DNA from 2 places in the Streptomyces sp. NPDC047108 genome. Region 2 is predicted to be linked to the other one. Evidence: riboswitches for the same ligand, from Rfam matches in the RefSeq annotation. Region 2 holds a riboswitch; the other holds the start of a gene.

Region 1 (15,627 bases), on a different contig from region 2:
GTGCACGAACCACAGCACCGAGTTCGCGATGCCGTTGTAGGCGTCGGCGAAGACGTCGGGGTCGATGTCGAGCATCCGTACGTGCTGGCCGCCGGTCTCGGCGGGGTCCAGGCGGGTGCCACGGCGGCGGACGGCCTCGCGGTCTCCGTCGCCGAGCGCGGCGCAGACCCACAGGGCGCCCGCGTCGGGGCCGATGGCGGACAGGCCGGAGACGAGGCCGCCTCCGCCGCGCCGGGCACTGAGCGAGCCGTCCTCTTGGAGGGTGTGCGAGACCGGGCCGCGGTTGGACGCGACGAGAACCTGGGCAGCCTGCTCTGCGACCATGCCGCGAGCCTAGCCCGTGACAGATCCGCGCAAACGTGCGTTTCGCCATCCGGCGGGGGCGGCGTGATGTCGGGATCCGATTCCGCGATGCGGAAGGGATCCCGACGTTCGGCCGGCGGTCACGGGCGCATGCAGCGCGAGGTCTTGCCGTGGGCCGTCCATGCCTTTCGGCTGCCGGCCGGTGGCGTGTGGTTGCCCTTCCCCCGGACTCCGTCCGGGGGGACCCCCACCGCCCCGCGGAACGACTGCCACCCAAGGCCTCCCGCGGAACGACTGCCCCCCGGTCGCTACGCCACGCGGCCGTCGTGAGGGGTGTGGCGCGCCCGGTACTCCGGGATCGTGGCCATCGGCGGGCGCTCCTCCGCCGCCACGTCGTGGACCGTCGGGGTGAAGCCCGCGTCCGTGCGGTCGAACTGCGTCAGCACCGGCCGTACGAGGTGCCCGCGCGCCAGCCGCGCCTGCGCCGTGCGGTAGATCGTCGCCGCCATCCGTCCCAGCGCCTGCCCGTCCTGGTGCCGGTGCCGCCGTACGCCGACGTCGACCTGGGCCAGCGCGTCCAGCCCGGCCAGGTCGAGCGCGTCGATGAGCATCGCCAGCTCCACGCCGTAGCCGACGGGGAACGGGAGCTGCTCCAGCAGCGACCGCCGCACCGCGTACTCGCCGCCGAGCGGCTGGACGAAGCCCGCCAGCCGCGGCCAGTGGAGGTTGAGCAGCGGGCGGGCGACCAGCTCGGTGACGCGACCGCCCTGCTCGACGGGGCCGAGGGAGTCGTCCGGCGGCTTCTCGTCCGCACCGAGCGGGCGGTCGTACATCGCCTTCACCAGCTGCACGTCCGGCTCGGTCAGCAGGGGCCCGACGATCCCGGAGACGAAGCTCGACGAGAACGCGCGCAGGTCCGCGTCCACGAAGCAGACGATCTCCCCGCCGGTGACCAGCAGCGACCGCCACAGCACCTCGCCCTTGCCGGGCTCCGCGGGCAGCCGCGGCAGGACGGCGTCGCGGTGGACGACGCGGGCGCCGGCCTCCGCGGCCACCTCGGCCGTACGGTCGGTGGAGCCGGAGTCGACGACGACCAGCTCGTCGACCAGCGGGACGGCCTCGCTCATCAGCTCGCGCCGGATCGTCTCGACGATCGGCCCGACCGTGGCCTCCTCGTCGAGGGCCGGGAGCACGACGCTGACCGTTCCGGCCGGCCCGGCGTTCCGCTTGGCGGCCAGGAGCCGGTTCAGCGGACGGTCGGCGGCCGACCAGGAGCGGTGCTCCAGCCAGTGCTCCACCTCTTCCAGCACGTCTGCGTCTCTCCCTGGGGTGCGGGGACCCGTACGGGCCCGTCTGTACCGTGTGCGGGGCCGCGGAACCCGGCCGGGTCCGTGATCCGTCTCGCGGTTCGGACGACTATCTCAACCGTCCGCGCCGTCCGTTACAGTCTTGAACAACGCAGGTGTCCACTTCATGTCGGGGTGGACCCGCACAAACGCCCGGGCGTAGCAGCCCGGAGCCATACCGCTCATCCAGAGGGGCAGAGGGAACGGCCCGTTGAAGCCCCGGCAACCCTCCAGTCGGTCTCGTGCATCCAGCGAGGCTCCCGACTCGGGAAGGTGCCAATTCCGTCTCGTGGCGAAGTCCGTCACGGGGAAGATGAGGAGAAAGGGCCTCGCCATCCATGGCTGTGCAAACCGTTGCCAACAGCACCGACTCCGTCTCGCTCGGACCCGCCGCCGCGCTGTCCTGCCGTGAGTGCGGCGAACGCTTCCCCCTCGGCCCGATCTTCGCGTGCCAGGTCTGTTTCGGGCCGCTCGAGGTGGCGTACGACCTGCCGAGCGGCGACCCCGAGGGCCTGCGGAAGCGCATCGAGGCCGGGCCCGGCAACCTCTGGCGGTACGCCCCGCTGCTGCCCGTCCCCGAGGACGTGGCGAGCAAGCCGAACCTGAACCCCGGCCTCACCAAGCTCGTGCGGGCCGACAACCTGGCGCGCGAGCTGGGTGTCACCGGCGGCCTGCACGTCAAGGACGACTCCGGGAACCCGACGCACTCCTTCAAGGACCGCGTCGTCGCCATCGCCGTCGAGGCCGCGCGCGCCTTCGGCTTCACCACCCTGTCCTGCTCCTCCACGGGCAACCTCGCGGGCGCGGTCGGCGCCGCGGCCGCCCGCGCGGGTTTCCGCTCCTGCGTGTTCATCCCGCACGACCTGGAGGCGGGCAAGGTCGTCATGGCCGCGGTCTACGGCGGTGACCTGGTCGGCATCGAGGGCACGTACGACGACGTGAACCGCTTCTGCAGCGAGCTGATCGGCGACCCGATCGGCGAGGGCTGGGGCTTCGTCAACGTCAACCTCCGCCCGTACTACGGCGAGGGCTCCAAGACCCTGGCGTACGAGATCGCCGAGCAGCTCGGCTGGCGCATCCCGGACAACATCGTCATCCCGATCGCCTCGGGCTCCCAGCTCACGAAGATCGACAAGGGGCTCAAGGAGCTGATCCGGCTCGGGCTCGTCGAGGACAAGCCGTACAAGATCTTCGGCGCTCAGGCGGAGGGCTGCTCCCCGGTGTCGCGGGCGTTCAAGGACGGCCACGACGTCGTACGGCCGGTCAAGCCGGACACCATCGCCAAGTCGCTCGCCATCGGCAACCCGGCCGACGGCCCGTACGTGCTCGACATCTGCCGTCGTACGGGTGGTGCGGTCGAGGACGTCACCGACGAGCAGGTCGTGGACGCCATCAAGCTGCTGGCGCGCACCGAGGGCATCTTCGCCGAGACCGCGGGCGGTGTGACCGTCGGCGTGCTGCGCAAGCTGATCGAGACCGGGCGGCTCGACCCGGCGGGTGAGACGGTGGTGCTCAACACCGGCGACGGGCTGAAGACCCTGGACGCCGTCGCTCCGACCTCGCGGCCCACGGCGACGATCCGGCCGAGCCTGGACGCGTTCCGCGCCGCGGGTCTCGCCGGCTGACCCGCCCACTCCTCCGCCCACCCCTCCCACCGATTGGTGAACCGCATGAGCGTCAACGTCCGCATCCCGACCATCCTGCGCACCTACACCGGCGGCCAGGCGGAGGTGAGCGCCGACGGCGCGACCCTCGCCGAGGTCATCGAGTCGCTGGAGAAGAACCACCCGGGCATCGCCGCGCGCGTCCTGGACGACACCGGCAAGCTGCGCCGCTTCGTGAACGTCTACGTCAACGACGACGACGTCCGCTTCGAGGACGGGCTGCAGACGGCGACCCCCGAAGGCGCCGGGGTCTCGATCATCCCGGCGGTCGCGGGCGGTTGCTGACGAACCGTCCACCAACGGGTCCTTCAGAGGCCGGGTGGCGGTGAAATTCAACAACCTTTCGTAATCGTGATGACCCCCTCCGTGAGAGAAGTGGAGGGGGTCATTCCGCGCCATGGAGCGCGGTAGAGTTGGGCGCATCCCCCCTAGGCGCCCTTGCCGAACGCATATGAGTACCGACGAGTTGTGCCCCAAGTGTGTGCACGCTATGTCGGATTGATGAGCAATGCCCGGCCCGAGTTGCCCCCAACTGGCGGCATATGGACGGGAATTGCCGTTCGAGCGCGCCCAGAATTCTCGTCTGATTGACCTGTTGCAGACGGCATTCGTGCAGATACATTCAGCCGCGGTCGACGCGTTCCGGCACACACGTGACGCACCCCTACCGGCCGGTTGGGGTGGTCGTGTGAGGTCTGGGTGAAGTCTGACCCGGGTCCGCGGAGTGCGGTCCTGCGCAAGGGCCAGTAATAGGGGAGTTAGGGATGGCTCAGGGCACCGTCAAGTGGTTCAACGCGGAGAAGGGGTACGGCTTCATCGCGGTCGACGGTGGTGCGGACGTCTTCGTGCACTACAGCGCGATTCAGATGGACGGCTACCGCACCCTCGAAGAAGGTCAGCGGGTCGAGTTCGAGATCTCGCAGGGCCAGAAGGGGCCGCAGGCGGACATGGTCCGCGTGGCAGGCTGACACCAAGGACGCGCCGACTGACCACTGGCGTACGAAGCAAGGGCCCGTCCCCTTCAAGGGGGCGGGCCCTTCGCCGTGGGTGGGCGCGGGTCGTGCCCGGCGGTGCCATGACGGGCGGGCGGGGGCGGGGAGTTCGGGGTGCGCGGCACGTGGCCGGGGGAGGGCGCCGTCCCCGGAGCGGCCGGTCGTACGCCGTTTCGGTGCCGGTCGGGGCTCGGTCGAGGGCCGGTCCCGCGTCGGGCGTGGAGTCCGTGGAAGCCCTTGAGGCGCTTGCACTCGATGGCCCCGAGTGCTAATCATTGGCGTTAGCACTCTGAGGTTGAGAGTGACAGAAGGACCGGGTCGGTGAGGCCGGCAGGCCGGGCGGGGCAAGGGACCGCCGGGCACGCAGGCCGTCCGTCGCGGGCGCCACGCGGTCCGGAGAAATCCACCGTCCCCCGGCTAACGGCGGGGGGAACCCCAGTCCGTGGAGGACACTTCACATGGCCAAGATCATCGCGTTCGACGAGGAGGCGCGGCGCGGCCTCGAGCGCGGGATGAACCAGCTCGCCGACGCCGTCAGGGTGACCCTCGGCCCCAAGGGCCGGAACGTTGTCCTCGAGAAGAAGTGGGGCGCCCCCACGATCACCAACGATGGTGTGTCCATCGCCAAGGAGATCGAGCTCGAGGACCCCTACGAGAAGATCGGCGCCGAGCTGGTCAAGGAGGTCGCGAAGAAGACGGACGACGTCGCCGGTGACGGCACGACGACCGCGACCGTTCTCGCCCAGGCTCTCGTCAAGGAGGGTCTCCGCAACGTCGCCGCCGGCGCCAACCCGATGGCCCTGAAGCGCGGCATCGAGAAGGCCGTCGAGTCCGTCTCGGCCGCCCTGCTCGAGCAGGCCAAGGACGTGGAGACCAAGGAGCAGATCGCTTCCACCGCCTCCATCTCCGCCGCCGACACCCAGATCGGCGAGCTCATCGCCGAGGCGATGGACAAGGTCGGCAAGGAAGGCGTCATCACCGTCGAGGAGTCGCAGACCTTCGGGCTCGAGCTCGAGCTCACCGAGGGCATGCGCTTCGACAAGGGCTACATCTCCGCCTACTTCGCCACCGACATGGAGCGTATGGAGGCCGTCCTCGACGACCCGTACATCCTGATCGTCAACTCCAAGATCTCCGCGGTGAAGGACCTCCTTCCGCTGCTGGAGAAGGTCATGCAGTCCGGCAAGCCGCTGCTGATCATCGCGGAGGACGTCGAGGGCGAGGCGCTGTCCACCCTGGTCGTCAACAAGATCCGTGGCACTTTCAAGTCCGTCGCCGTCAAGGCCCCGGGCTTCGGTGACCGCCGCAAGGCCATGCTCGGCGACATCGCCATCCTCACCGGTGGCACCGTCATCTCCGAGGAGGTCGGCCTCAAGCTCGACAACGCCGGTGTCGACCTGCTGGGCCGTGCCCGCAAGGTCGTCATCACCAAGGACGAGACCACCATCGTCGACGGTGCCGGTGACAGCGAGCAGGTCCAGGGCCGGGTCAACCAGATCCGCGCCGAGATCGAGAACTCGGACTCGGACTACGACCGCGAGAAGCTCCAGGAGCGCCTCGCGAAGCTGGCCGGCGGCGTGGCCGTCATCAAGGCCGGTGCCGCGACCGAGGTCGAGCTCAAGGAGCGCAAGCACCGCATCGAGGACGCGGTGCGCAACGCCAAGGCCGCCGTCGAGGAGGGCATCGTCGCCGGTGGTGGCGTGGCTCTGCTCCAGGCTTCCTCGGTCTTCGAGAAGCTCGAGCTCGAGGGCGACGAGGCCACCGGCGCCCAGGCCGTCCGCCTGGCCCTGGAGGCCCCGCTCAAGCAGATCGCCGTCAACGGTGGTCTCGAGGGCGGCGTCGTCGTGGAGAAGGTGCGCAACCTGACCGTCGGTCACGGTCTGAACGCCGCCACCGGCGAGTACGTGGACATGATCGCCGAGGGCATCATCGACCCGGCGAAGGTCACGCGCTCCGCGCTGCAGAACGCCGCGTCCATCGCTGCGCTCTTCCTCACCACCGAGGCCGTCATCGCCGACAAGCCGGAGAAGGCCGCCGCGGCGGCCCCGGGCGGCATGCCGGGCGGTGACATGGACTTCTGATCGACCGCTTCGGTTGATCAACCGTCCTGAGCACTGGGGCGGCACCCTCGCGAGGGTGCCGCCCCAGTGGCGTTTCCGTTTCCCGTCCGGGGGTGGGGTTGGTTCCGGGACCCCGGGTTCCGGAGCAGACCGAGCCGTTCCTTGAAGGGGCCGCGGAGTCGGACGCCGGACGGCCAGGTGTCAGGCGCCGTAAGGGTTTCCGGGCTGCGGCTGCGGCTGCGGCGGTTGCTGCGCGTACGCGTGTGCCGGCGGCTGCTGCGGGGCGTACGCCTGGGGCTGCTGGGGCTGGGGCGGGTACGGCTGCTGCGGGGCGGGCGGGGCGTACGGAGCACCGTGCTGCGGAGCCGGGGCGCCGTACGGGGCGCCGTACTGCGGGGCCGGAGCCGCCGGAGCCGGGGCGGTGTGCGGCTGCTGCGGGCCCGCCGGTCCGGCCGGCGGCTGCTGCGGGAAGCCGGGTGCGGCCTGCTGGTGAAAACCGGGAGCCATCGCGCCGGGCTGCTGCGGGAAGCCCTGGGCGGCGGACGCACCCTGGGCGTGCGGCGGGACCGGCGCCCCGTACGGCGCCCCGGTGACGAGCGAGATCAGCTCGTCCATCTCGTTGCGCCACATGCGGTGGACGTTGATTCGGGTGGGCCCCTGCTCATTCGGCAGCGCGAACATGAAGGAACTCCACAGCGGGTTCCGCTTCACCTCGCCGAGCAGCGGCTGGGCCTGGGCGCGCGGGATGGCGTACACCAACTCCTTGGGCCGCTGTGTGAAGCGGTTGAACGTGTGGAAGACGACGGCCTGTTCGGTGACCGTCACGAAGTAGAACTTCACGAGAAGCTGCCCGATGAGACCGAGCGCGTTCATCAGCCACGGGCTCGGACCGGTGACCGTGGCAATGGTGACGATCAGGCGATCTCCCGGCGCAGCCTGCGCAATCGCCTCCGCGACCTGTTCCTTCATCTTCGCCTTGCGGATTGCCATGCGGCTGCTCCCCTGTTGTTCTGCGCGCGATCGAGCAGTGCACACTACCGACCTGTTCCGGCACTCCAGCAGGCGGGCACACCCCCGCTGCCGCGAACGGCGCGGAAGTCCGAACTTCTACCGGCAATACGGGTGTTGGTGGAGTGAAGAGGGTTTTCCGTGGATCCTCGGCGCACTTCCGGATGCGCGGGGAACGTGCATCTCCTGCTGTGAGAAGAGGGGACGAAACTCCTGCCGACGTCAGGAAGTACTTCGCCTGACGCCGGGAGGGAACGGCCGCACGTAACAGCGGTCCGGTGGACGAGCGGTTCCTGCGGCTCAGTCCTTCTCGCCCCGCGGCACCACCATCTCCGTCAACTGCGCCCTTCCCGGCGCGAGTTCGGGCCACCCGCCCGGGACGCGGAGGACCGCGATGGCCGACGTGGGGAACTTCTCCTCCGTACGGGCCAGGGCGTCGGGGTCGCCGTCACCGGCGAGGAGCAGGATCAGGTCCTGCACGCCGGGGCTGTGTCCGACCAGCAGCAACGTCCGTACGTCCGGCGGCGTTTCGCCCACGGCTGCGATCAACTGTTCGGCGCTCCCGTGGTAGATGCGGTCGTCGAAGCGGATCGGCGGGTCGGCGGAGAGTTCCGCCGATGCGAGGTCCCAGGTCTCGCGCGTGCGGCGGGACGGGGAGCAGAGGACGAGGCCGGGGACGCAGTCCGCGTCGCGCAGCCACGCCCCGGCGACCGGGGCGTCGCGGCGTCCACGCGGGGCGAGGGGCCGGTCCGGGTCGGCTACGCCGTCCGGCCGGGCGGACTTGGCGTGGCGCAGGACGACCAGGCGTCGCGTCGCGCCGGCTGTCATGGCGTCGGCTGTCATGGGGTCATCCTTCCCGAAGCCGCCAGGTTCCCGCCCTCCGCGCCCGGTACGTCGTGCACCGGGGCCGAGGACGGTTCGGCGGCCGGGGTCGCGGCCTGCTCGGGAGCGACGTTCAGTTCGGCCCGCATCTGCTTGCTGATGCCGAAGAAGTACGTGGCGGCGAAGCCCGCGACGTAGCCGACGAGCAGCCCCGCCGCGTAGACGCCGATGGTGGCGGTGAGGCTCGCGCTGCCGTCGAGCAGCGGGAAGAGCGCCCAGCCGGACGGGCCGATCGCGGTCGAGCCGACCGTGTCGCCGAGCTGGCCCAGCAGTCCGACGAAGCCGCCGCCGAACGCACCGCCGACGCACGCCGTCACGAAGGGACGGCCGAGGGGCAGGGAGACGCCGTAGATCAGGGGTTCGCCGACTCCCAGCAGGCCCGCGGGCAGGGCGGACCGGATCGTCCTGCGGATCGAGGTGTTGCGGCGGAGGCGGAGGAGGACGGCGAGCGCGGCGCCCACCTGTCCCGCGCCCGCCATGGCGAGGACCGGAAGGAGAAGGGTGTAGCCCTGCTGCTGGATGAGCGTGGTGTGGATGGGGATCAGGGCCTGGTGCAGGCCGAGCATCACCAGCGGCAGGAAGAGGCCGCCGAGGACGAATCCGGCGACTGCGCCGCCCGTGGCCAGCAGCCAGTTCGCGAAGTCGCCGATGGCGGTGGACACTTCACCGGCCACGAACATGAGGCCGAGGAGCGTGACGAGCCCGGCCACCAGAACGGTGAGGGTCGGGGTCAGCAGGACGTCGACCGCCTCGGGCACCCGGCGGCGGCACCACTTCTCCACCCGGACGGCGAGCAGGGCGGCGCAGAGCGCGCCGAGGACGCCTCCCTGGCCCGGCGCGAGTTTCTGGCCGAACGCGCTGACGCCTGCCACGCCCGGGTAAACGACGACCGCGGCGACCGCCCCGCCGAGCACCGGTGTGCCGCCGAACTCCTTGGCCGTGTTGATGCCGACGAAGACGGCGATGAGCGACATGAAGCCGGAGGCGATGGCAGCCAGTGCCGGGACGAGGGACGTCGCCCAGGAGGCGTGGCCGGTGTTGACGAGGTTCGTCAGCAGGCCGTTGATGCCCGCGACGATGCCGCAGCCGATGAGCGCGGGGATGAGCGGGACGAAGATGTTGGCGATGCGGCGCAGGAACAGCTTGACCGGGGTGGCGTTGCGCCGCTTCTGCTCGGCCTTCAGGGCCGCGCCGCGGGCGGCGAGCGCGTCGCCGGTGGCGGACGAGCTCCCCGGTGATGCGGGCCCGGATGCGGTGGTCCCGGGCGGGGTGCTCCCGGGGAGGGCGGGGTCGGTGGGGGCGGTGTCCGGGGCATCCATCGCCCGTACGGCCGCGCCTGGCTGCTCCGGGGCCGTGTGCCGACCCGACTCGACGAGCCGCTCGAACTCGGGCGTCACCCGCGCGACCACACCAGGACCGAGGACGATCTGGTACGTGTCGTCCTCGACGACCCCCAGAACGGCGGGCAGCGCCCGGAGTTCGGCGTCCCGTACGAGGGACCGGTCGGCGAGGCCCAGCCGGAGCCGGGTCATGCAGTGGGCGACGGACGTGACGTTCCGCGCTCCTCCGACGAGGGGGAGGAGCGCGGCCGCGGTGGCGGAGTGGTCGCTGTTCTGTGCCATGGGGCGTTCGTGCCTTGCTGTGCGGGGGACGGGCCTGGTCGTGGGGGCGGCCCGGGGGTGAGGGCGGGGCCGGCGGTCGTATCCGCCCACCCTCCCCCAGGCAGGCCCCGGTCCTGCGGAACGCAGGCCCGCACAGGGCCGTCAGTCGCCCTTCCGGGCGGCTTCCAGGGCCGCGCGGAGGTGGCCGCGGGACGCGTCGAGGAGCCCGGCGGCCGTGGGGGCGTCGACGGCGGCGAGGATGACGAGAATCGCGTGCTTCACCTCGCCGTCCGTGGCGGCGAGCGCGGCCTCGATCTCCGCGTCGGACGCTCCCGTCGCGAGCGCGACGATGCGGCGCGAGCGGGCGCGCAGCTTCTCGTTCGATGCGCGGACGTCGACCATCAGGTTCCCGTACGTCTTGCCGAGGCGGATCATGGTGATCGTCGAGATCATGTTGAGGACGAGCTTCTGCGCCGTGCCGGCCTTGAGGCGGGTGGAGCCCGTGAGGAGTTCCGGGCCGACGACGATCTCGATGCCGTGGTCGGCGGCGGCGGCGAGCGCCGAACCCGCGTTGCAGGACAGGCCGACGGTGAGCGCGCCGCGGGCGCGGGCGTGTTCGACGGCGCCGATGGCGTACGGGGTGCGGCCGGAGGCGGAGATGCCGACGACCGTGTCGGCCTCCGCGACGCCCAGCGCCTCGAGGTCGTCGGCCGCCAGCTCCGCGCTGTCCTCGGCGCCCTCCACCGAGGTCACCAGCGCGGGCGGGCCGCCGGCGATGAGGCCGACCACCTCGTGCGGTGCGGTGTTGAAGGTCGGCGGGCATTCGCTGGCGTCCAGCACGCCGAGCCGCCCGGCGGTGCCCGCGCCCGCGTAGATCAGCCGGCCGCCGCGGGCCATGCGCTCCGCGGCGGCGTCGATGGCCGCTGCGATCTGCGGGAGCCCGGCGGCGACGGCGCCTGGGACTGCGGCGTCCTCGCCGTTCATGATCTCTGCGATCTCGCGCGTGGGCAGTTGGTCGATGTCGGCCAGCTCACTGCGGAAGGCCTCGGTGGTGAGGCTGTCGAGCTGGGCGCGCAACTGTACGTGGTCGGCACTCGATGACATGACTCAGCCTTCTCGGAGGGTGGGGGGTGTGGAGGCCCCGGCGGGCGGCCGGGGTCACGGACGGGCTCCGGTCCATGGGCGGGTTCCGGTCACGGACGGGCTCCGGTCCATGGGCGGGCTCCGGTCCGCGGACCCGGTGAGGCTCGCGGACCCATGGGCCTGGCGGCGCCCGGGGTGGGGACGCCGCGCAGGTGGGGACGCCGCGACGGGTCCGGCGGTGTGTGCCGTGGGCCGCGGGTGTGCTCCCGGACGTGCGGTGTGCTGGTGTGCTGCTGTGCAGGTTGTGCCGCGTTCGCCGGGGCGCCGGGGGGCCGGGTGCGGCCGTGGAAGGTGCGCACGCGTCACGCCTTGCGGTCCGCTGCCTTGCGGCTACCGGCGTCTGGGGCTGTGGCGGTGGGCCAGCGCCTCGTACGAAGCGGACAGGGCGGGCGCCGCGGCGTCGTAGGTCCGCTGTGCGACGCCTATGAACAGGCAGTCCACGACGAGGAGTTGACTCGTCCTGCTGGACATGGCCGCCGGCCGCAGCTCGCTCTCGCGCGCGGTCGACGTGGTCAGGACGTGGTCCGCGTACTGCGCGACGTCCGCGTCCGGGCGGCCCGTGATCGCCACCGTCGTCGCCCCGTGGTCGAAGGCGACGCGCAGCGGTTCGATGACGTCGGTCGTGCGCCCGGAGTGGGTGATCGCGATGGCCACGTCCCCGGAGCGGAGCTGTACGGCATTGGTCACCGCCAGGTGCGGATCCGCGTGGGCGTGCGCTATCAGCCCGATCCGCAGCAGCTTCTGGACCAGATCCTGCGCGACGAGATTGGAGGCGCCGATGCCGTACACATCGATGCGGCGGGCCGTGGTGAGCGCGGAGACCGCGGCCTCGAGCTGGGTGGTGTCGAGTCCGGCCGCCGTGTCGGCCAGGCACTGCTGCTCCTCCTGCGCGAGCTTGGCCACCACGGAGGACAGCGGATCGTCGACCGCTATGTCGGCGGTGACGGCGGGCGCGGCCCCGGACTGCTGCTGGGCAGCGAGCCCGGCGAGGGCGAGCCGCAGATCGCGGTATCCCGGATAGCCGAGGAGGCGGGCCGTCCTGACGACGGTGGCCTCGCTGGTGCCCGTGCGCTCCGCGAGCCCGGTGACCGTGAGCGCGGCGCACCCCGCCGGGTCGCCCGCCACGGCTTCGGCAACTCGGTGCATCGAGCGGGTCATTGACGGCCCCAGCGTGCGGACCTTGGCGGCGAGGGCGGCAGGCGCGGGGGGTCCCGCCTGCGGTGCCGCAGGCGGACCCCCGGAGCCGGGCGGTCGCGTCGCCGGGCTGCTGCTGAAAGTTTCCTTCAGGTGGTTGCGCACTCTTGGAAGGTATTTTCAGCAGCGGGGTGCGTCAACCCCTGTGGACAAGGGCGTGACAATGGTCGTATGGAGCTTGAGCAGGCGCTGCACGCTGCCCGTGCCCTCGTACTGGCCGACCTGTCCGCGGGCGACGTCGCCCAGGCCGACGTCGTCTCGCTCGTCGAGGACGCCGTCGTCCACCGGCGCTGGTGGGTCGAGCAGTGGCCCGAGGGCGCCGCTTTCCTCGCGGGACTGGTCGCGCAGGACGTCCAGGACGCGCTGCTGGACAATTTCGGCCGCTGGCCCGTGTGCCCGGTGTGCACCGAGAGCGGCGACCGGCACGCCCTCGCCGTCGAGCCCGAACTCGGCCCCGATCCGCGCTGGGTGTGCCCCGAGGCGGGCGTGACGGTCGCGGCGGTCGGCGGCCTCGGCACCGTCCTCGGGCCCTGAACGTGGTGGTCTACATCGACCCGCCCAACTGGCCGGGCCACGGACGGATGTGGTCGCACATGGTCAGCGACGTCTCGTACGAGGAGCTGCACGCGTTCGCGGCCCGGCTCGGTTCACCGGAGCGGGCCTTCGAGCGCGACCACTACGACGTGCCGAGCTCGCGGTACCGGGACGCGGTGGAGCTGGGCGCCGTGGAGGTGAGCAGCAAGGAGCTGGTGCGGCTGCTCACGGAGGCGGGACTGAGGAGACGCAAGAGCGGCGGGGCGTAGGCCGGAAGCCGGCGGCTGCTCGCCGGGCGAAGGCGCGAGCAGCCGTACGCAGGCCGGAAGTGAAGGGCCGGGCATCGGCCGGACGCGCTCCGTCTCACCGGCCGCGCGGGGTGTCCGTGGACTCCTGCTCCGCGCGGGCGGGTTGGGCGGGCGCGGCGGCCGGGTCCTTCGTGTGCTCCGCGACGTCGGCCGCGGCCGCACCGTCGCTTCCGGTGCGCTCCCAGCCGTGCTCCACGCCGTGCTCCACGCCCTGCTCCGAGCCCGTGACCAGGCGGGTGTTCGCCGCTCGGCGCCGGTCCAGGCGGAGGCTTCGGGCGATCGCCCCGATCGACAGCGCCACCATCGCCGCACCGGCCAGCGCCGTGGCGGAGAAGCCCCATCCCAGGTCGATGACCCGTCCGCCGATCCACGGCCCGCTGGTGTTGCCGAGGTTGAACGCGGCCGTGGTCGTCGCTCCGGCGAGCGTCGGCGCGGCCGCCGCGACGTTGAACAGGCGGGCGTTCAGGGCGGGGGCCATGAAGAAGGACGAGACGCCCAGCAGGAACGACACGGCCACGGCGGCCGCGGGTATGTGCGCGGTGAAGGCGAGCGTGACGAGGCAGACGGTCGTGGCCGCGCTGCCCGCCAGCAGAACGCCGAAGAGGTGCGCGTCCGCGACCCGGCCGCCGACCGTCGTGCCGATCAGCGCGCCGATCCCGAACAACCCGAGCACGGTGGGGACCCAGTTGCCCCCGAGCCCCGCCACCTCCGTCAGGAGCGGAGCCATGTAGCTGAACGTGCAGAAGACGCCGCCCGCGGAGAGCGCGATCGTCCCGATCGCGAGGAGGACTCGCCGGTCGCGGTAGATCCGTACCTCCCGGCGGAGCTTCGGCCGCGTCTCGGGGAGGGGGATGCGAGGGATCAGGGCGACCACGCCGACGAGCGCGACGGCGGACATCCCGCCGACCGCCCAGAACGCCGACCGCCAGCCGAAGTGCTCGCCGAGGAAGGCCCCGGCGGGAACGCCGACGACGTTCGCCACGCTCAGGCCGCCGATGAGGACGGACAGCGCGCGGGCGCGGGTGTTCTCCGGGACCATCGCGACCGCGACCGCCGCGCCGACGGCCCAGAACCCCGCGCAGGCGAGGGCGCTGATGACGCGCGTGGCGAAGAGGAAGCCGTAGCCGGGCGCCATCGCGCCGCCGACCTGACCGAGGGCGAAGACGGTGAGCAGCGTGATCAGGGTCGTACGGCGGGGGAGCCGCAAGGTCGCCACGGCCAGGAAGGGCGCCCCCACGACCATGCCGATGGCGAACGCCGAGATGAGCAGCCCCGCCTGCGGGATGGACACGCCCATGTCGTCGGCGACGGGCGGCAGCAGCCCGGAAAGCATGAATTCGGAGGTCCCGAGCGAGAACACGCTCAGTCCGAGGACGTGGACCGCCTTCGGCACACGGACGTGCTGGGCTGGGCTCGGCATACCAGGTGCCAACGCGCGCCGTCCGGACGGCATTCCGTACGGCGCGGGGCATCGCGGGGCGCGCCATGGTGCGGTGACCGCAACTCTGTTCTCGTATGGGTGCATTTGTGCGCCTTGGGGCGTGGGTGAGGCTGCGAGGGCGACCGGCCGCGACGCCCGCGCCGTCCATGCCCGCGCGTCCATGCCCGCGCCGTCCATGCCCGCGTCCGGCGACCGCCCCGAGTCCCCGTCGCACCGCCACGTCCGCGTCCGGCGACCGCCCGAGTCCCCGTCGCACCGCCGCTGCCGCTCCGAGTTCCCGAAGCACCGCCGCTCCCGCCCCGGCACCGGCCGGTCCTCAGAGGGGTGTCGGTCCGAGCGGGTACCGTGGTGCGGATGACCACCGGGCCGGAATCGGGAGGTGCGCGTGCCGACTGAGCCCCGCCGCGACAGCGGCAGAGGCGCCTCCGCCGCGCCCCGCACCCTCGCCGAGGAGCTGCGCGCGCGCCCGGACGAGGACCTTGCCGCCCTCCTCAGGGCTCGTCCCGATCTGCTCTCGCCGGTCCCGGGTGATCTCACTCAGCTCGCCACCCGCGCCGGCACCCGCGCGTCCGTCGTCCGCGCCCTGGAGCGGCTCGACCGGTTCGCGCTGCAGACCGCGGAAGCCCTCGCGGTCGCACCGGCCCCCTGCACCTACGACGTCCTGCTCGGGCTCATGGCGGGCGACGCGGACGGCCCGGTCGACGCGACCGCCCCCGAGGGCACGGGCGACGCCGACAGCGCCGGCCGTACGAACAGCACGGGCGAGGCAGACGTCGAGGACATCGTCCGGGCCCTTCCCCGTGCCGTCGCCGCACTCCGTACGCAGGCGCTCCTCTGGGGCGGTGACGACCGGCTGCACCTGGTCCGCACGGCCCGCGAAGTGCTCGCTCCCGGCACCCCCTCCGGCGCGGTCGGCGGCACCGCCGGTCCTTCGCCCACCGGGCTCGGGCCGACCGTCGCCGAGGCGACCTCCGGGATGTCCCCCGGCCGCCTCCAGGAGATCATCGCCACCTGCGGGCTGCCCGCCACGCACGACCCCGTGACCGCCGTCGGTGCGCTCGCCGCCCTCTTCCGCGAGCGCGAGCGCATGACGGCCCTGCTCGCGCAGGCGCCGCAGGAGTCCGGCGAGATCCTGGCGCGCCTCGTCTGGG
Region 2 (15,627 bases):
TGCCGCGCTGGGCCGAGGACCACGGCAAGCCGGCCGGTGTGACGCCCGCCGAGCTGGCCCAGGACCCGGAGCTGCTGGCCGCGGTCCAGCAGGCGGTCGAGGACGGCAACGCCGCGGTGTCGAAGGCGGAGTCGGTGCGCAAGTTCCGCATCCTGCCCTCGCAGTTCACGGAGGAGTCCGGGCACGTCACGCCGTCGCTGAAGCTCAAGCGCAATGTGGTGGCGAAGGACTACGCGCACGAGATCGAGGCCATCTACAGCGCCTGATCGCAGTACCGCAACGGGGCCGGTGGATGCGTCCGCCGGCCCTGATGCGTTCGGTCAGGAACCGACACCGTCCTCCGCGAGGACGCGGTCGAGATTACGCTCGGCGAGGGCCGTGATCGTCACGAACGGGTTGACGCCGAGGGATCCGGGGATCAGCGAACCGTCGGTGACGTAGAGGCCGGGGTGGCCGCGCACCCGCCCGTAGTCGTCGGTCGCCTCCCCCAGCACGCAGCCGCCCAGCGGGTGGTAGCAGAAGTCGTCGGCGAAGGCCTTGTTGCCGCCGAAGAGATCGTGGCGGTAGACGGTGGCGTTCCGCCAGTTGATGCGGTCGAAGAGCTTACGGGCGGAGGCGACCGAGGGCTCGCTCTGCTCGCGTCTCCAGTTCAGCCGGGCCCGGTCGGCGGCGGCGTCGTAGGTGAACGACGCGCGCTCGCGGGTCCGGGTGATCGCGAGGTAGAGGCTGATCCAGTGCTCGAACCCCATCGGCAGGGGCGCGATCTCCGCGAACACGGGGTTGTCCGGGTTGTTCCAGTCGTCGATGGCCAGGACCGGGATCGTCGACTGCTGCGCGCCGGTGGTGTCCCAGACGTGGTTGGCGCGCGCCGTCATGACGTTGCCGTTGGTGCCCCAGCCGGTGCCGACGCGCGCGTCGAGGTCGGGCAGGGTGCCGGTCTCGCGGGCGCGCAGGAGCAGTTCGGTGGTGCCGAGGCTGCCCGCGCCGAGGAAGAGATGACGGCAGCCGATCTCGCGGGTCTCGATGACGTGGCCGGTCTCGTCGATGCGGTCGACGGTCAGGACGTAACGGCCGTCCGGCTCGCGGCGGATGCCCCTGACCCGGCAGAGGGTCTCGATGGTGACGTGGCCCGTGCCGAGGGCGTCGGCCAGATAAGTGCGGTCGAGGGTGCGCTTGCCGTGGTTGTTCCCGTAGATCACCTCGCCGTCGAGTGCGGACCGGGTGACCTCGCCCGCGGCCTCGCGCTGCATGTACGCGAAGTCGTAGACGCCTGGCACGAACGTCGTCCGCAGTCCGGTCCGGTGGGCGTGGGTGCGCGAGACGCGGGCGAAGCGGTACCAGGGCGTGGACTCGAACCAGTCGGGTGGCACGGTGTTGACGCCCAGGGTGCGCTCGGCGAGCGGGAACCACCGGTCGTACATCCCGGCGGCGTCCACGCGCGGAAGGACCTCGGTGAAGTACGCGCGCGACGGCTTCACCGCCATGCCGCCGTTGACGAGCGAGCCGCCGCCGACGCCGCGCCCGACGTAGACGGACATGGCGTCGAACCGGACGCGGTCCAGGACGCCGGGGTACGGGTCGATGTCGCGGTTGACGACATCGAGCCAGAGGAAGGTGGCGAGCGGCGCCTCGGTGCGGGTGCGGAACCACATGGACCGGCGGTCCGGGGACCGGGTGGAACAGAACACCCGGCCGTCGGGGGCGGGTTCGTGCCAGAGCCGCCCCATCTCCAGGACCACGGTGCGCACGCCGGCCTCGCCGAGCCGGAGCGCGGCCACGGCGGCGCCGTAACCGGACCCGACGACGAGAGCCGGGACGTGGTCGGGCAGTGCGGCGCGGGACGGGAGCGCCGCGGCGGGGGCGGCGATACGGGTGAGCCCGATGGCGGCGGCCGTCTGGAGGGCGGCGAGACCCAGAAAGTGACGACGCGTCAGGTATGAGGTCATGCGCGCATGATGAGCAAGAAACCGTGAATCGCCCATAGCCATGCACATGACCGTTTTCGAGCACGGTCGAATACCCGACGTCAGCGGGAGACGCGGCGTACGGCGCGGCACGCTGAGGCGCGGCGCACGGCGGGGCACCGCGCGACCGCGGTGGCCGAGCCGCGCAAGTGACCACCCGCCCGAGCGCGGGCCTAGAGCAGGGCCGTCAGCCGCTCCGCGAGGATGTCCCAGCGCCAGCGCTCCTCGACCCAAGCGCGGCCCCGCTCGCCCATGCGGCGGCGCAGACCGGCGTCCTGCAGCAGCGCGGTGACCCGCTCGGCCGTCTCGTCGGAGGCGTTGCCGCGCACCACCCAGCCCGTCTCGCCGTCGAGCACCGCGTCCGGCGCACCGCCCGAGTCTCCGGCCACCACGGGCAGTCCGGTCGCGGACGCCTCCAGATAGACGATGCCGAGGCCCTCGACGTCGAGGCCGCCACGGCGCGTACGGCACGGCATGGCGAAGACGTCCCCGGCCCCGTAGTGCGCGGGCAGTTCCTCCCACGGGACGGGACCGGTGAAGCGCACGGAACCGGCGACCCCCGTCTCCTCGGCCAGCTTCTCCAGGTCCTTGGCGTACGGGCCGCCGCCGACGATCAGCAGGACGGCGTCCGGCACCGCCGCGAGCACCCGCGGCATCGCCCGGATCAGGGTGTCCTGCCCCTTGCGGGGCACGAGCCGCGAGACGCAGACGACGACGGGACGCCCGGCCAGCCCCAGCCGCTCCCGGATCTCGCCGCCGCCGGAGGCGGGGTGGAAGGTCTTCTCGTCGACGCCGGGCGGGAGTTGGACCATGCGACCGGCCGCTTCCCGCGTGAGCGCCCGTGCGATCCGCGAGCGGGTGTAGTCGCCGAGGTAGGTGATGGTGTCGGTGGACTCACCGATCCGCCGCAGGAGTTGGCGTGCGACGGGCAGCTGCGCCCATCCGGCCTCGTGCCCGTGGGTCGTCGCGACCAGCCGCCGCGCGCCCGCCTTCCGCAGCGCCGGGGCCATCAGCCCGAGCGGTGCCGCCGCCCCGAACCAGACCGAGCCGCAGCCGTGCTCGCGCAGCAGCGCCGCCGCGCGCCGGGTCACGCGCGGCGTGGGCAGCAGCACGGTCGTACGGTCGCGGACGACCGTGAACGGCTGCTCGGCGTCGAAGCGGGCGGTGGCCTCCAGGCCCTCGTGGTCCCGCTTCCAGGTGGAGGCGTAGACGACGACCTGTGCCGGGTCCAGACGCAGCGCGATGTTGTGCAGGAACGCCTGGATACCGCCCGGCCGGGGCGGGAAGTCGTTCGTGACGATCAGGGTCTTGTCCATCGCATGCCGACAGTAGCGGGTCCGCGCGGGTCGTCCGCTCGCGGCCCGTCCCGTAGGTCATGATGCACCGAAGGGTGCGTAAACGACAGAACGGGACGAGGCTCCATGGAGCAGGCGACCGTTTCCCCGGGCAGGCGGCAGGCGCGTCTGGCTCCGGTGGCGGTCTGGGCGGTGACCCGGGCCATCGTGCTGCTGTACGTGTTCAAGGTGCTGATCCTCCCGGGCCCCGACCTGACCACGGACGTCTCGGTGATCTACCGCGGCTGGTTCGAGGTGCTGCGCACCGGCACCTTCCCGGTGGACGACGTGACGTGGCAGTACCCGCCCGCGGCCGCCCTCGCGATCCTCTCCCCCGCCCTGCTGCCGTTCCTCGGCTACGCCTCGGCGTTCTTCGTCCTGGCCTGGCTGACCGACGCCGCGGTCCTCGCCCTGCTGCTGCGCGCGGGCCGGAGGCCGGGGCGCGATCCGGCGGGGGCCTGGGTGTGGGTGGCCGGGGTGCCGCTGCTCGGCCCCACCGCGTACGCCCGGTACGACGTGATGGTGACGGCGGTGGCGGTGGCGGCGCTCCTCGCCCTGCCGCGCCGTCCGCGCGCGATGGGGGCGCTCGCGGCCCTGGGCGCGCTGCTGAAGGTCTGGCCGGTCCTGCTCCTCCTCGGCGTGCGGCGCGGGCCGGTGACCCGTACCTGCTGGACGGCGGCCGCGGTGACGGCGGCGACCGTCGCCGTGCTCTTCTCCGCGGCGATGCCCGGCGCCCTGGCCTTCCTCACCTTCCAGCGCGACCGCGGTACGGAGATCGAGTCGCTCGGCGCGCTGGTCTTCCACGCCGCCCGGCACTTCGGCTGGGAGGGCCGGGTGCTGCTCAACTACGGGTCGGTGGAGTTCCTGGGCCCGTACGTGCCCGAGGTGAGCCGTCTCGCGCTCGTCCTCAGCGTCCTCGCGCTGATGTGGCTGGTGGTGTGGCGCCTCCGGGTGGTGCGGCCGGGGCCGGGCACGGCATGCGACGCCGCCCTCGCGGCCGTGCTTCTGTTCACGACGACGAGCCGGGTCATCAGCCCGCAGTATCTGCTCTGGCTGCTCGGACTGGCGGCGGTGTGCCTGACGGTGCGGGGCAGCCGGCAGGGGCCGACCGCGCTGCTGCTGCTCGCGGCGACGGCCGTCACGCAGATCGCCTTCCCCATCTGGTTCCCGCACGTGGTGGTGAGCGACGCGCTCGGCATCGCCGTGCTGGCGGTCCGCAACGGGCTGCTCGTCGCGGCGACGCTGGTCTGCTGCCGCCGCCTCTGGCGGCAGACGGTGACCGAACCCCGGCTGCGGGAGGACGCCGAGCGGGCCGCGGTCCCGCACCCGGCCGGGACGGACGCACCCGAGACACTCTCCCGCTGACGGCGGGGGCTCATGGCGGCGGGCTCACGGCGGCGGGCAGGACCCCGGCCCGCAACCCCGAGCCGCCGAGCCGCCGGCCGTCGAGCCGTCGAGCCGTCGAGCCGTCGAGCGGCCAACAGCCGCCGTCCGTCCGGGACTTCGCGCCCGCTACCGCGTCCGACCGTCCGGGCTCAGCTCCTGCGCGACGTACGCCCGCCAGCGGGCCGTGAAAGCCTCCGAGCCGATGCCCAGCACATCGTGCAGCGCCCGTTCCACCGCGCCCTCGCGCGTCGTCTGCGCGCCCACGGCCCGGTAGAACTGGCGGAGTTTCACCTCGCCCCACTGCTCGGCGACCATCCGGCAGGCCAGCCACCCGCCTTCGTACGCCGCCGCGAGCCGCCCGCCTCCCCCGGCGAAGCCGAAGTCGTCGTCGCCTGGCAGCTCCCGCGGCAGACGGCCGGACGCCGCGTCGCCGCTCAGCTCGGACGCGATCTCCTGCACCGAGCGGCCCGTACCGCGGTAGCCCATCCAGTCGGCGAAGCCCTCGGACAGCCACAGCGGGGTGGCGGCCGAGGTGTCCTCCCGCGTCGCCACGTGCGCCGTCTCATGGGTGAGCACCACGCCCTGACCGGTCTCGCCGAGCAGGCCGTACGCCTCGGGGTTCACGACGACGCGGTCCGCAGGCGCCCGCCCGCCGCCGCCCGCCTCGCCCGTGGTCACCGCCGCTATCCCCCGGTACGAGGCGGCGGGCGCGCCCAGCAGCGCGCTCATCCCCTGCAGCGACCCGGGGACGAGGACCACCACGCGCCGCGCCCACCGGCCCCGCCAGGCGTCGTCGACCGCGGGCACCGCCCCGTCAGCGGTCCTGGCCACACGCCGCAGCAGCCGCTCGTCCTGACCGACGCCCAGCAGCAGACTGCTCCTGCCGCGGACGACCGTGACCTCGCCCTGCTCCCACAGCGGCCGCGCGCGGGTTCTGCCGTCAGGGGTCCGTGCGTCCTCGGCGGCGATGTACCAGCGGCCGCCCCGCTCGGTGAGGGTGAGCCGCTGCACGGACTCCACGGGCGCCGTGTCGTAGCCCTTCAGGCGGTAGCCCAGCCGGACTTCGGCGGCGATCCGGTGCCCCTCCCCCGGCGCGGGCCGGAAGCCGCCGGTGCGGACGAGGCGGTAGCGCCAGCCGTCCAGCGGCACGTCGGCAAGATTGCGGAAGACCTTCCGCTGCTGGGCGCGGTAGCCGGTGGCGCGGGGGTCGACGGCGGCGAGGAAGCCGCGCCCGTCGCGGTCCAGCAGTGCCTCGGCCCGCCGGTCCAGCATGCGCTGGATGGTGCGGTCGTCGGGGCTCCGGGAGTCGGTCGCCGCGCCGGACGCACCGCAGCCGGCCGCGGCCGCGGGACCGGTGAGCAGGGCCATGACCAGCGCCACGCACCGCACGGCCCGCCGTCTCGCCCCGCTTCCCTGCCCTGCCACGCCCCCGATCGTACGAGCCCGGCGCGGCTGCCCGCCCAGGACCGTGCGGATCGGGCCGGGCCCTCAGACGCGGGTCACGGTGGCGCCGGGGATCATGCCGACGGGGTCGTAGCGCACCCGCGCGCCGGGGTAAGGCGCGTGCACCACCTGCCCGTTGCCCACGTACATCCCGACATGGCTGGCGTCGGAGCGGTAGGTGACCAGGTCACCGGGCCTGGCCTGGCTCAGCGGCACCTGCTGCCCCGCGAAGCGCTGCCCCTGCGAGGTCCGCGGAATGGCCATCCCCGCCTGGGCGTACGACCAGTAGGTCAACCCCGAGCAGTCGAACCCGGCGGGTCCGGCCATGCCCCAGATGTACGGGGCGCCGACCGCGCGCCGGGCTGCGGCGACCGCCGCGGCCGCCCGGGAGGAGGAGGGCGCCGCGTCCCCGAACAGAGCGCCCTGCAGCCCGTCGGACCGGCCGCCGGAGCGCGAGGCCCTGGCGTACGCCGCCCGCTCGGCCGGCGGGAGGGAGTTGAGCAGGGTCCGCGCGACGGCGAGCTTGCGCTCCACGGACTTCTTGCTGCGGGCCACATCGGCGCGGCTGCGCTCCAGTTCGGCGAGTTTCCGGCTCGCCTCCTGACGCTCCTGTTTCAGGACGCGCTGGGCTTCCTGGAGCGCGCGCAGCCGTCCGGCCTGGCGGTTGCCGATCCGGTCGAGCGTGGACGCCTTGTCGAGATAGCTCTCCGGGTTCTCGGAGAGGAGCAGCGAGAGCGCGGGGTCGATGCCGCCGGAGCGGTACTGGGCTCCGGCGAGGGTCGCGAGCCCGTCCCGCAGGCGGTTGACGCGCTCCTGGCCGCGGGCCACGCGGTCGCGCAGCCGCTCGGTCTGGTCGCTCAACCGGTCACGGTGCTCGTCCGCCGCGTTGAACCGCTCGGTGGCGCGCTCCGCCTCCTCGTAGAGGCGGTCCACCCGCGACGTGACATCCGTCGGGGTGTCGCGCGGGTCCGCGTCGGCGGATCCGGCGGAGAGCGCCGCGGCGGCGGTGGCCGCGGCGGCGGACAGGACGGAGACCCGGGTGACCCGGTCGGAACCGGACCGTGAGGGACGGCGATGGGACGCCACTGGCGGCCGCTCTCCCTTCCGCTGAGGGCCCGCGCCACCCGGTGGGCGGAGCTGGGGCCGACGACTGCGGGCAGAGAGTAACCGCATGATCGCGCAGCGTTCAAAGCCGGGAAGGGATACGGAACGTGACGCCCCGCCGGAGAACGCAGGTCACCGGCGGGGCGTGGAAACTTCACGGGGGTACCGATTCCCCCGGATGGGCGGTGCGCGGACGCCGTGCGACGCGATGCGGAACGCCGTCGTCCGGGGACGAACCACCGCCCGTCCGCGGGGGATTCACCCCGGGGTCAGACGCGGACCCCGAACTGGAACGGCATGTTGTTGATCGACTCGTAGCGCACGCTGGCACCCGGCTTCGGGGCGTGCAGGATCTGGCCGTTGCCGGCGTAGAGACCTATGTGGTGCAGGTCGCCGTAGAAGAGCACCAGGTCGCCCTTCTTCAGGGCGCTCTGGCTGGAGATCCTCTGACCGGCGTTGGCCTGCGACTGCGAGGTGCGCGGCAGGGAGACACCGGCCTGCGAGTAGGCCCACGAGGTGAGGCCGGAGCAGTCGAAGGAGCTCGGTCCTGTGGCGCCCCACACGTACGGGGAGCCGATCTTGGACTGGGCGGCGGAGAAGGCGGCACCGGCGCGCTGCGAGGACGGCAGGGCGTTGCCGAGGTCCGCGCGGCTGCTGGCGCGGTTGGCGCGCTCGGCCTCCGCGGCGGCGAGCGCCGCGCGCTCCTTGGCGGTCAGGGAGTTGAGGAGGGCCTGGGCCTTGGAGAGCTTGCCCTGGATCTCCTTCTTGTTGCCCGCGAGCGTCTTACGGGTCTCCGCCAGCTCCTCGAGCTTCGTGGAGGCCTCCTGGCGCTGCTGCTTGAGCGTGCGCTGCTTGTCCGCGATCTTGCGGAGCGCCTCGGCCTGCTTGGTGCTCAGCTGGTCGAGGGTGGACGCCTTGTCGAGGTAGGAGTCCGGGTCCGAGGAGAGCATGAGCTGCACGGACGGGTCGATGCCGCCGGTGCGGTACTGGGCCGTGGCCATCGAACCCAGGCCGTTGCGGAGCTCGTTCAGCTCGCCCTGGCCGCGGGCGACCTTGTCCTGGAGATCGCCGACCTGCTTCTCGAGCTTGTCCTGCTTCTCCTTGACCCCGTTGAACTTCTCGGTCGCGTTCTCGGCCTCTTCGTAGAGCTTGTCGACCTTGGCCTTGACCTCTTTCTTGGTCGGCTTCGGGTCGGCCTGCGCGGCCTGGGAGGTCAGGGCGACAGCCGCGGCGGCGGTCGCGGTGAGCACGGTCACGCGCGTGCGGCTCGGCTGCTTGGGTCGACGGTGGGACGCCACGGAGGCGAGCTCCTTCTTCCTCAGCCGCCTGCCGGGTGGGTGGGGAGTGGAGCGGTGACGCGTGCCCCGGACTCGGCGGTTCCCCCACGGTCATCCCGGATGGACGATCAACCGCGCGGAGGTTCGAGCCCAGACCTTAGTGACCATCCTGTGATCGCTTCAAATCCTCATCGGAAAAAAGTCTGTGACACCGCGCATTCTTTACACACGTCACACGGGCAGTGACGGGCACCTGACGCACCGCTGCCCCCAATTCGGGCAATAGACCCAGGAGTTGCTCAGGTACGCGAAAGCCGCTTGAGAAGCAGAGCGGATGCAACGGGGCGCGCGCCCGCGCGCGCGACCCCGTCGGCCACCTCGCGGTCGGTCGACACCACGACGACCGGACGGCCCGGAGGCTCCGCGCGGACGAGGCGGCGGATCAACTCGTCGGCGGTCTGCCCCGGTTTGCTGAAGAGCACCCGAACTCCGCGCGGCGGCGCGAGCAGTACCGGCGCGGCAAGTTCCGCACCGTCGAAGACACACGTCATCTCGGCACCGGTCTGCGCCGCGAGCACCGCGAGCCCGCCGAGCAGCCGCAGCCGCTGCTTCTCCAGCGGCATCGTCGGATAGCCCGTCTTGGTGACGTTGTAGCCGTCCACCACCAAGTGGGCCTGGGGCAGGGCGAGAAGCTGGTCCAGCAGGGCGGGGTCGGTGTCCGACAGGGCGCGGCTCGCCACGTCCTTGGGCGTCATCCGGCCCGGCTCGACCGCGTCGACGGTGTCGGCCGGGTGCATCGACGCGGGCGGCAGCGCCAGCTCGCGCCGCAGCCCCTGCGCCGCGTCGAGCACCGTGTCCAGCAGCAGCCGCACCCGCATGTCCTCGACGCTGCGGCCCTCGCGGGCGGCCCGCCGGCTCGCCTCGAGCGCCGACTCCGTCTCGGCCAGCCGCGCCTTCAGCCTCCGCGCCTCGGTCTCGGCGGAGGACTTCTCCGCGGCGGCGGCCTCCCGTACGGAGTCGAGTTCGGCCGCGGCCTTGCGCAGCGCCGCCTCACCGCGCCGTACGTCGTTCTCCGCGCTGCGCAGCTTGCGCTGCAGCCGGTCGGCGTCCTTGCGGGCGGACTCCAGCTCGGTGCGCATGTGCTCGGTCTCGTCACGGGCGGCCGAGCGTGCGGCGGCCAGTTCCTCGCGCAGCCGCTGCAGTTCGCGGGCCGCGTCCTCCTCGGCCTTCTCGGCCTGCGCGCGCTGCACCTCTTCACCCGCGGCGGCGACCAGCTTCACCCAGCCGGGCGGGCGCAGCACGTACGCCGCGGCCGCCACGTCCAGCGGATCGGCCGCCGCGGGCACCGAGCCCGCGTCCAGCGCCTCGGCCAGCTCCGGCTGCCCCGCGCGGACCAGTTCGGCCACCCGCTGCCGGAAGAGCGCGTGGCTCTCCAGCGCCGACGCCATCGCATTGCCCGCGAACTTCGCCCGTCGGGTGGGGGTGAAACGGGCGTACTGCCGCAACTGCGTCGGGAGTTCCGCCACGGTGAGATCCCCGAAGGCGTCCGCGACGAGGGCGATCACCTTGCGCCGCACCCCCTCGGGCAGGGGGCGGTCGAGCACCTCGGCGGCACCAGCGGCCTCGTCGGCCCCGGCAGCGCCGCCTTCGCTACGCTCCACCACCTGTCACCGCTCCGTTCTCAGGCGCTCACGCCCGGACGGTCCACCAGCTCGGTCCGGTCCGCCGCGTCGCATCAGCGGCAGCGCACGCTCGTGATGGTCCCACCGGCCGTGCCGCTCCCACCGACGACGCCGCCGTCCTCGGACCCGCCCCCATCGGCCGGGCCGAGCTGAACGTACCCGACCGCCCGGGTCGTACGGGTGCCGGCGAAACGCGCGGGAACGCCGCTCGGGGTGCGGCGCCGACGGGTTTCGGCCGCCTGCTGGGGTACGCCCATGATGTCGTCCTTCTCCAGGTGCTTTCCGTCACCCTACGACCTGGCGGGGAGGGGGCGCCGGGGCCGGGCGGCCAACGGGGGCACGGCGAGGCGCGCCGGGGAGTTTCGTCCGGTTACGCCATGCTCTGTTCATGATCGGTAAGGTGATCGCGGAGCAGCGGGCCCGGGTGGCTGCGGCCGGACGGTTCCTTCCCCGGGCGCGGCACGGACGGCAGCCGGTCGTGACGTACGCCCTCATCGTCCTCTGCTTCGTGATCTTCGTCGCGGGACCCTCCGCCGGGCTGAACCCGGTGTACGGCAGAGGGGTCGATCTGCATACGGCCCAGGTGGCGTACTTCGAACGGTGGGGCGTCGTCCCCCGCGACCTGCTCGCGGCTTCCCCGCGCGCGCTGCTCACCCCGTTGACGGCACTGTTCGTGCACGGGAGCTGGCTGCACCTGCTGGGCAATCTGCTGTTCCTCTTCGTCTTCGGCGGTATGGCGGAGGAGCGCATGGGGAGGACGGGGTTCGCGCTCTTCTACCTCGCGACCGGCTACCTGGCGCTGGCCGGGTTCGCGGCCGCGCACCCCGGCTCGACCCAGACCGTGGTCGGGGCTTCCGGCGCCATCTCCGGCGTGCTGGGCGCGTTCCTCTACCTGCTGCCGACGGCCCGGGTGACCAGCCTCTTCCCCTTTCTCTTCTTCGTGCCGCTGCGCTTCCCCGCGTGGATGGTGCTGATTTTCTGGTTCGTCCTCCAGTGGCTGGCGGCCCGTACGGTCACGACCCGGCCCGGTGTGGCCTACCTGGCCCATCTCATCGGCTTCTGCCTGGGCTTCCTCTACGCCTGGGCGCGCTACGGACGCGGGACGAGCGGGGGCGGAGCCACCAGGCGTGGCACCGCGGACGGTGAGGCTAGAGTGAGCAGCGCAGCCAGGGCGACCGAGGGAGAGAGCCAGCCGTGATCACCGCGATCGTGCTCATCAAGACCAGCGTGGACCGCATCCCCGAGATCGCCGAGACGATCGCCGCCCTGGAGAACGTCAGCGAGGTCTACTCGGTCACGGGCAATTACGACCTGGTGGCGATGGTCCGCGTGGGCGAGCACGACGACCTGGCGGACATCATCCCCGGACGGATCAGCAAGATCCCCGGCGTCGAGGTCACGGACACGCATGTGGCGTTCCGTACGTACTCCCAGCACGACCTGGAAGCGGCGTTCGCGATCGGTCTCGACGCGTAGCGGCTTGAGGGCCTTCGGCCCTCGCCGCGGAGCGGTTGCTTCAAGGGCCGGGGCCCTTGAAGCATGTCGGTTGGGGTGCGGCTTGCGCCGGGCGGCGGGTGGTGGTGTTGCCGCAGGGCGCGGCGGGATCTGCGCGTCCGCGGGCAGTCCGCGCGAGCGCCTACGGTCCAGGTCGCCGGGCGTGGTGCGGCGGCTGAACGCCGGTGGCCGTCGCTGCGCCCACCCGTCCCGCCCCGGCGGACGACTGCCCACAGCAGCGCACCCGCAGCGCCAACTCCGCCACGGGCGACCCCCCGAGGCGGTCCGCTCACCCGCCTCCGCGGGCAGCCCCTCGCGGGCACCGGGCCTCGTCCGGCGGATGAGCGCCGGTGGTCGGCGCTGGGCCGCCCGTCCCGCCAGGACGGGACGGGCGGCCGCAGCGGGGCCAATCCCCATCGGCGGGGACCCGTTGAGACCGGTCCGAGCCCGGCGCGCGGCCGTGCGGCGGGTTACGCGTTGCGGTCCGGGACGCAGCGGCCGTCCTCCGTGCGGTAGGTCCACTGGGCGCCGTTCGCGACCAGTTCCTTCACCGCCGCGACGAAGCGGTCCACGTGCTCCTCCGGCGTGCCCGCGCCGAAGCTGACGCGGATCGCGTTGAGCGACTTCTCCCCCGGGGCCGCAGCCTCCGGCGCCCCGCACTCCCCCGGCTCGTCCGCGTGGCTGCCCAGCAGCGTCCTGACCAGCGGGTGCGCGCAGAAGAGGCCGTCCCGTACGCCGATGCCGTACTCGGCGGAGAGCGCCGCGGCGAAGTGCGAGCTGTTCCAGCCGTCGACGACGAACGACAGGACGCCGACCCGCGGCGCGTCGTCGCCGAACAGCGACAGCACGCTCACCTCCGGGACCTCCGCCAGCCCTTCCCGAACGCGCGCGACCAGCGCCTGCTCGCGCTCCACCAGCGTCTCGAAGCCCGCCTCGGTGAGCGCCTTGCAGGCGGAGGCAATGGCGTAGACGCCGATGACGTTCGGCGAACCGGCCTCGTGCCGGGCCGCCGTGGTGTGCCACTCCACGTCCACGCCGCCGTCCGCGCGCCGCGCGACCGTACGGCTCGCACCGCCGCCCGCGAGGTACGGCTCGGCCTCCAGCAGCCAGTCGGCGCGTCCGGCGAGGACGCCCGAGCCGAACGGGGCGTACAGCTTGTGCCCGGAGAAGGCCACCCAGTCCACGTCCGACTCCGCGATGTCCACGGGGTGGTGGGGGGCGAGCTGCGCCGCGTCGAGCACGATGCGGGCACCGTGGGCGTGGGCCGCTGCGGTCAGCTCCTGTACGGGCCACAGCTCGCCGGTGACGTTCGAGGCGCCCGTGACGCACACCAGCGCCGGGCCGTACGGCTCCCTGCCGGCGAGCGCTCGCTCCAGCGTCTCGACGGCCTCCCACGGCGTGCGGGGCGCGTCGAGGACGGAGACCTCGACACCCGGGGCCTGCTGCCAGGGCAGCAGTGAGGCGTGGTGCTCGGTCTCGAAGACGAACACCCGCGTGCCCTGCGGGAGTACGGACGCCAGCAGGTTGAGCGAGTCGGTGGTGGAGCGTGTGAAGACGACCTGGTCGTCGTCGCGGCAGCCGAGGAACTCGGCGACGGCGGCACGGCTGTTCTCGAAGAGGTCGGTGGAGAGCTGCGAGAGGTACCCGGCACCGCGGTGGACGCTGCCGTAGTACGGGGCGTAGGCGGCGACGTCGTCCCACACCCGCTGCAGCGCGGGCGCGCTGGCCGCGTAGTCGAGGGCGGCGTACGTGACCTCGCCGCCGGTGACGAGCGGCACGAGGACGTCCCGGCCGAGGACGGGCAGCGGGGCGCCGACGGCGGACGCGGCGCAACAGGCGCCGGACGCCTCGGAGGCGGTGCCGTCGGCGGCGGTGGCAGCAGGGGCGGAGGCGGTCGAGGCGGTGGCAGCAGGGCGCACGGACATGGCGGAATCTCCCGGTGACAGGTGAAAGGCTTCTCAGGGACGCACGCGTCGCGCAGTACCGGCGCGGACGGCGTACGGAAGGCGCCTCGGCACACGGACGATCGCGGAGTGATCACCGCACGGAGGCTGTGGGAACGGGCCGCGGGCCCTAGCGCATTCGCTGATTCACGGAAGATCTCCCTCGACGACCCAGGATCCCTGGCGAGGGATCCGCGCTTGCCGCAGACCTCGCTGCCTGCGGCCTGGTCATCACCCGGGGCACCCCGCCACGGACGGAGGGTTGCCGGACAGCGGGCCGGGGCCTGTGTCGCTGTCACTCGTGACCTGGCGAGCATCATGCCACAAGGCCGTCATCGCGCAGGCCGCTGTCCGATACGTGGACAGCGGCCTGCGTTACGGCCTGTTGCGGCGGCTTCCTCACACCGGGTGCGGGAAGTCCAAGTGCCGTACGGATCAGAGCCGTTGGCGGCTCCGCGGGCTCAGCCGGTGGTGGACCCGGCGGCTCAGCCGTGGGTCGCCCCGACCCAGCGCTCCAGCGTCCGCCGTGCCGCCCCCGAGTCGACCGACTCGGCGGCCCGCTCCATCGCGGCCGCGATCTGCTCGGTGAGCGGCGCGTCCCGCGGGTCCAGGGCGACCAGCGCCGCGGCCGAGTTGAGCAGCACCGCGTCCCGTACGGGCCCGGTCTCGCCCGCCAGCAGGCGGCGGGCGACATCGGCGTTGTACGAGGCGTCCGCACCCCGCAGGGCCTCCACCGGCACCAGGTCGATCCCGATGTCGCGCGGGTCGAAGGACTCCTGCCGCACGGTCCCGTCCCGGACGACCCACACCTGCGAGGTGGCGGTGGTGGTCAGCTCGTCCAGCCCGTCGTCCCCGCGGAAGACGAGCGCCGACGAGCCGCGTTCGGCCAGGACACCGGCCATGATCGGCGCCATGCGCGGGTCGGCCACACCGGTCGCCTGGGCCCGCACCTTGGCCGGATTCGTCAGCGGGCCGAGGAAGTTGAACGTCGTGGGAATCCCCAACTCGCGCCGCGCGGGGGCCACATGACGCAGCGCGGGGTGGAACTTCACGGCGAAGCAGAACGTGATGCCGGCCTCGTCCGCGACCTCGACCACGCGCTGCGGCGACAGGTCGAGGTTGACGCCCAGCTTCTCCAGGACGTCGGAGGCCCCGCTCGCGGAGGAGGCGGCCCGGTTGCCGTGCTTGACGACCCGGGCGCCCGTGCCGGCGACGACGATGGCCGACATCGTCGAGATGTTCACGGTCTTGGCCCGGTCACCGCCGGTGCCGACGATGTCCACGCTCGGGCCTGGTACGTCGATGACATTGGCGTGGTCGTACATCGTCCGGACGAGGCCGGAGACCTCCTCGACCGTCTCGCCCTTGGCGCGCAGGGCGACCGCGAAGCCCGCGATCTGCACGTCCGTGGCTTCGCCGCGCATGATCCGGTCCATGGCCCAGGCGGTGTCCTCGGCGGTCAGGTTCTGGCCGGCGAGGAGGGAGGTCAGGACATCCGGCCAGGTGCGGGCCGCCGCGGGGCTGTCAGCTCCGGCTGGGGTCACACGGTCCATGGTCCGCTCCTGGATGTCGGATGGGCAGGTGGCGGCCGCCACCTGCGGTCTTGCGGCCAGCCTATCGGCGTGGCGGACCCGGCCGCGGCCGAGCCCGGAGTACGGACAGCGGCGGGCCTGCCGGGCACGGTGAGGCCCGGTCCCACCCCTGCCCCTTCCGTACGGCGCCGCCCTCCGTACGGGGTCCGGGCCCCCCACACGCCCGAGAGCCCCGGGTCCGCTCCCGAAGGGGCGGGCCCGGGGCCCTCGTACGACTCCTGCGGAGTCCGGCAGGCGGCCGGCGGTCCGGTCAGTGGTGACCGTGGCCCTCGGTGATCTCCCGGTACTCCTCGGCGGTCGGCTTGGCGATCTGGCTGTCCTGGCCGTAGAAGCCCTTCGACATCCGCGCGCGCAGCTTCTGCGTGCGCTTGATCTTCCGCCGTACTCCGTTCTCGTCGACCTCGGGGC

Evidence for each region. A riboswitch is a leader RNA that binds a small molecule or an ion and turns the genes downstream of it on or off. The one in region 2 is predicted to bind S-adenosylmethionine.
Region 1: it holds a riboswitch for S-adenosylmethionine, as region 2 does, so the genes downstream of both, thrC (threonine synthase) here and ABZ822_RS16310 (aminotransferase class V-fold PLP-dependent enzyme) in region 2, are expected to answer to the same signal.

What each region holds. Positions count from the first base shown of each region.
Region 1 covers NZ_JBEYUP010000001.1:536,720-552,346, reverse strand. The annotation lists gene ABZ822_RS02365 (trehalose-6-phosphate synthase) at 1-324, opposite strand, end outside; gene ABZ822_RS02360 (glucosyl-3-phosphoglycerate synthase) at 612-1,613, opposite strand; SAM riboswitch class I at 1,829-1,969, shown strand; gene thrC (threonine synthase) at 1,988-3,274, shown strand; gene ABZ822_RS02350 (ubiquitin-like small modifier protein 1) at 3,320-3,598, shown strand; gene ABZ822_RS02345 (cold-shock protein) at 4,078-4,281, shown strand; gene groL (chaperonin GroEL) at 4,764-6,386, shown strand; gene ABZ822_RS02335 (hypothetical protein) at 6,567-7,355, opposite strand; gene ABZ822_RS02330 (histidine phosphatase family protein) at 7,674-8,216, opposite strand; gene ABZ822_RS02325 (PTS transporter subunit EIIC) at 8,213-9,877, opposite strand; gene murQ (N-acetylmuramic acid 6-phosphate etherase) at 10,019-10,960, opposite strand; gene ABZ822_RS02315 (MurR/RpiR family transcriptional regulator) at 11,330-12,298, opposite strand; gene ABZ822_RS02310 (hypothetical protein) at 12,365-12,727, shown strand; gene ABZ822_RS02305 (DUF4031 domain-containing protein) at 12,730-12,996, shown strand; gene ABZ822_RS02300 (Cmx/CmrA family chloramphenicol efflux MFS transporter) at 13,091-14,428, opposite strand; gene ABZ822_RS02295 (helicase C-terminal domain-containing protein) at 14,862-15,627, shown strand, end outside.
Region 2 covers NZ_JBEYUP010000006.1:366,157-381,783, forward strand. The annotation lists gene ABZ822_RS16260 (AMP-dependent synthetase/ligase) at 1-266, shown strand, start outside; gene ABZ822_RS16265 (GMC oxidoreductase) at 321-1,946, opposite strand; gene ABZ822_RS16270 (glycosyltransferase family 4 protein) at 2,138-3,280, opposite strand; gene ABZ822_RS16275 (glycosyltransferase 87 family protein) at 3,386-4,663, shown strand; gene ABZ822_RS16280 (hypothetical protein) at 4,811-6,109, opposite strand; gene ABZ822_RS16285 (NlpC/P60 family protein) at 6,173-7,213, opposite strand; gene ABZ822_RS16290 (NlpC/P60 family protein) at 7,501-8,529, opposite strand; gene ABZ822_RS16295 (NYN domain-containing protein) at 8,808-10,169, opposite strand; gene ABZ822_RS16300 (rhomboid family intramembrane serine protease) at 10,579-11,388, shown strand; gene ABZ822_RS16305 (Lrp/AsnC ligand binding domain-containing protein) at 11,385-11,666, shown strand; gene ABZ822_RS16310 (aminotransferase class V-fold PLP-dependent enzyme) at 12,155-13,609, opposite strand; SAM riboswitch class IV at 13,817-13,934, opposite strand; gene trpD (anthranilate phosphoribosyltransferase) at 14,113-15,180, opposite strand; partial or broken gene ABZ822_RS16320 (ubiquinol-cytochrome c reductase cytochrome b subunit) at 15,470-15,627, opposite strand, start outside.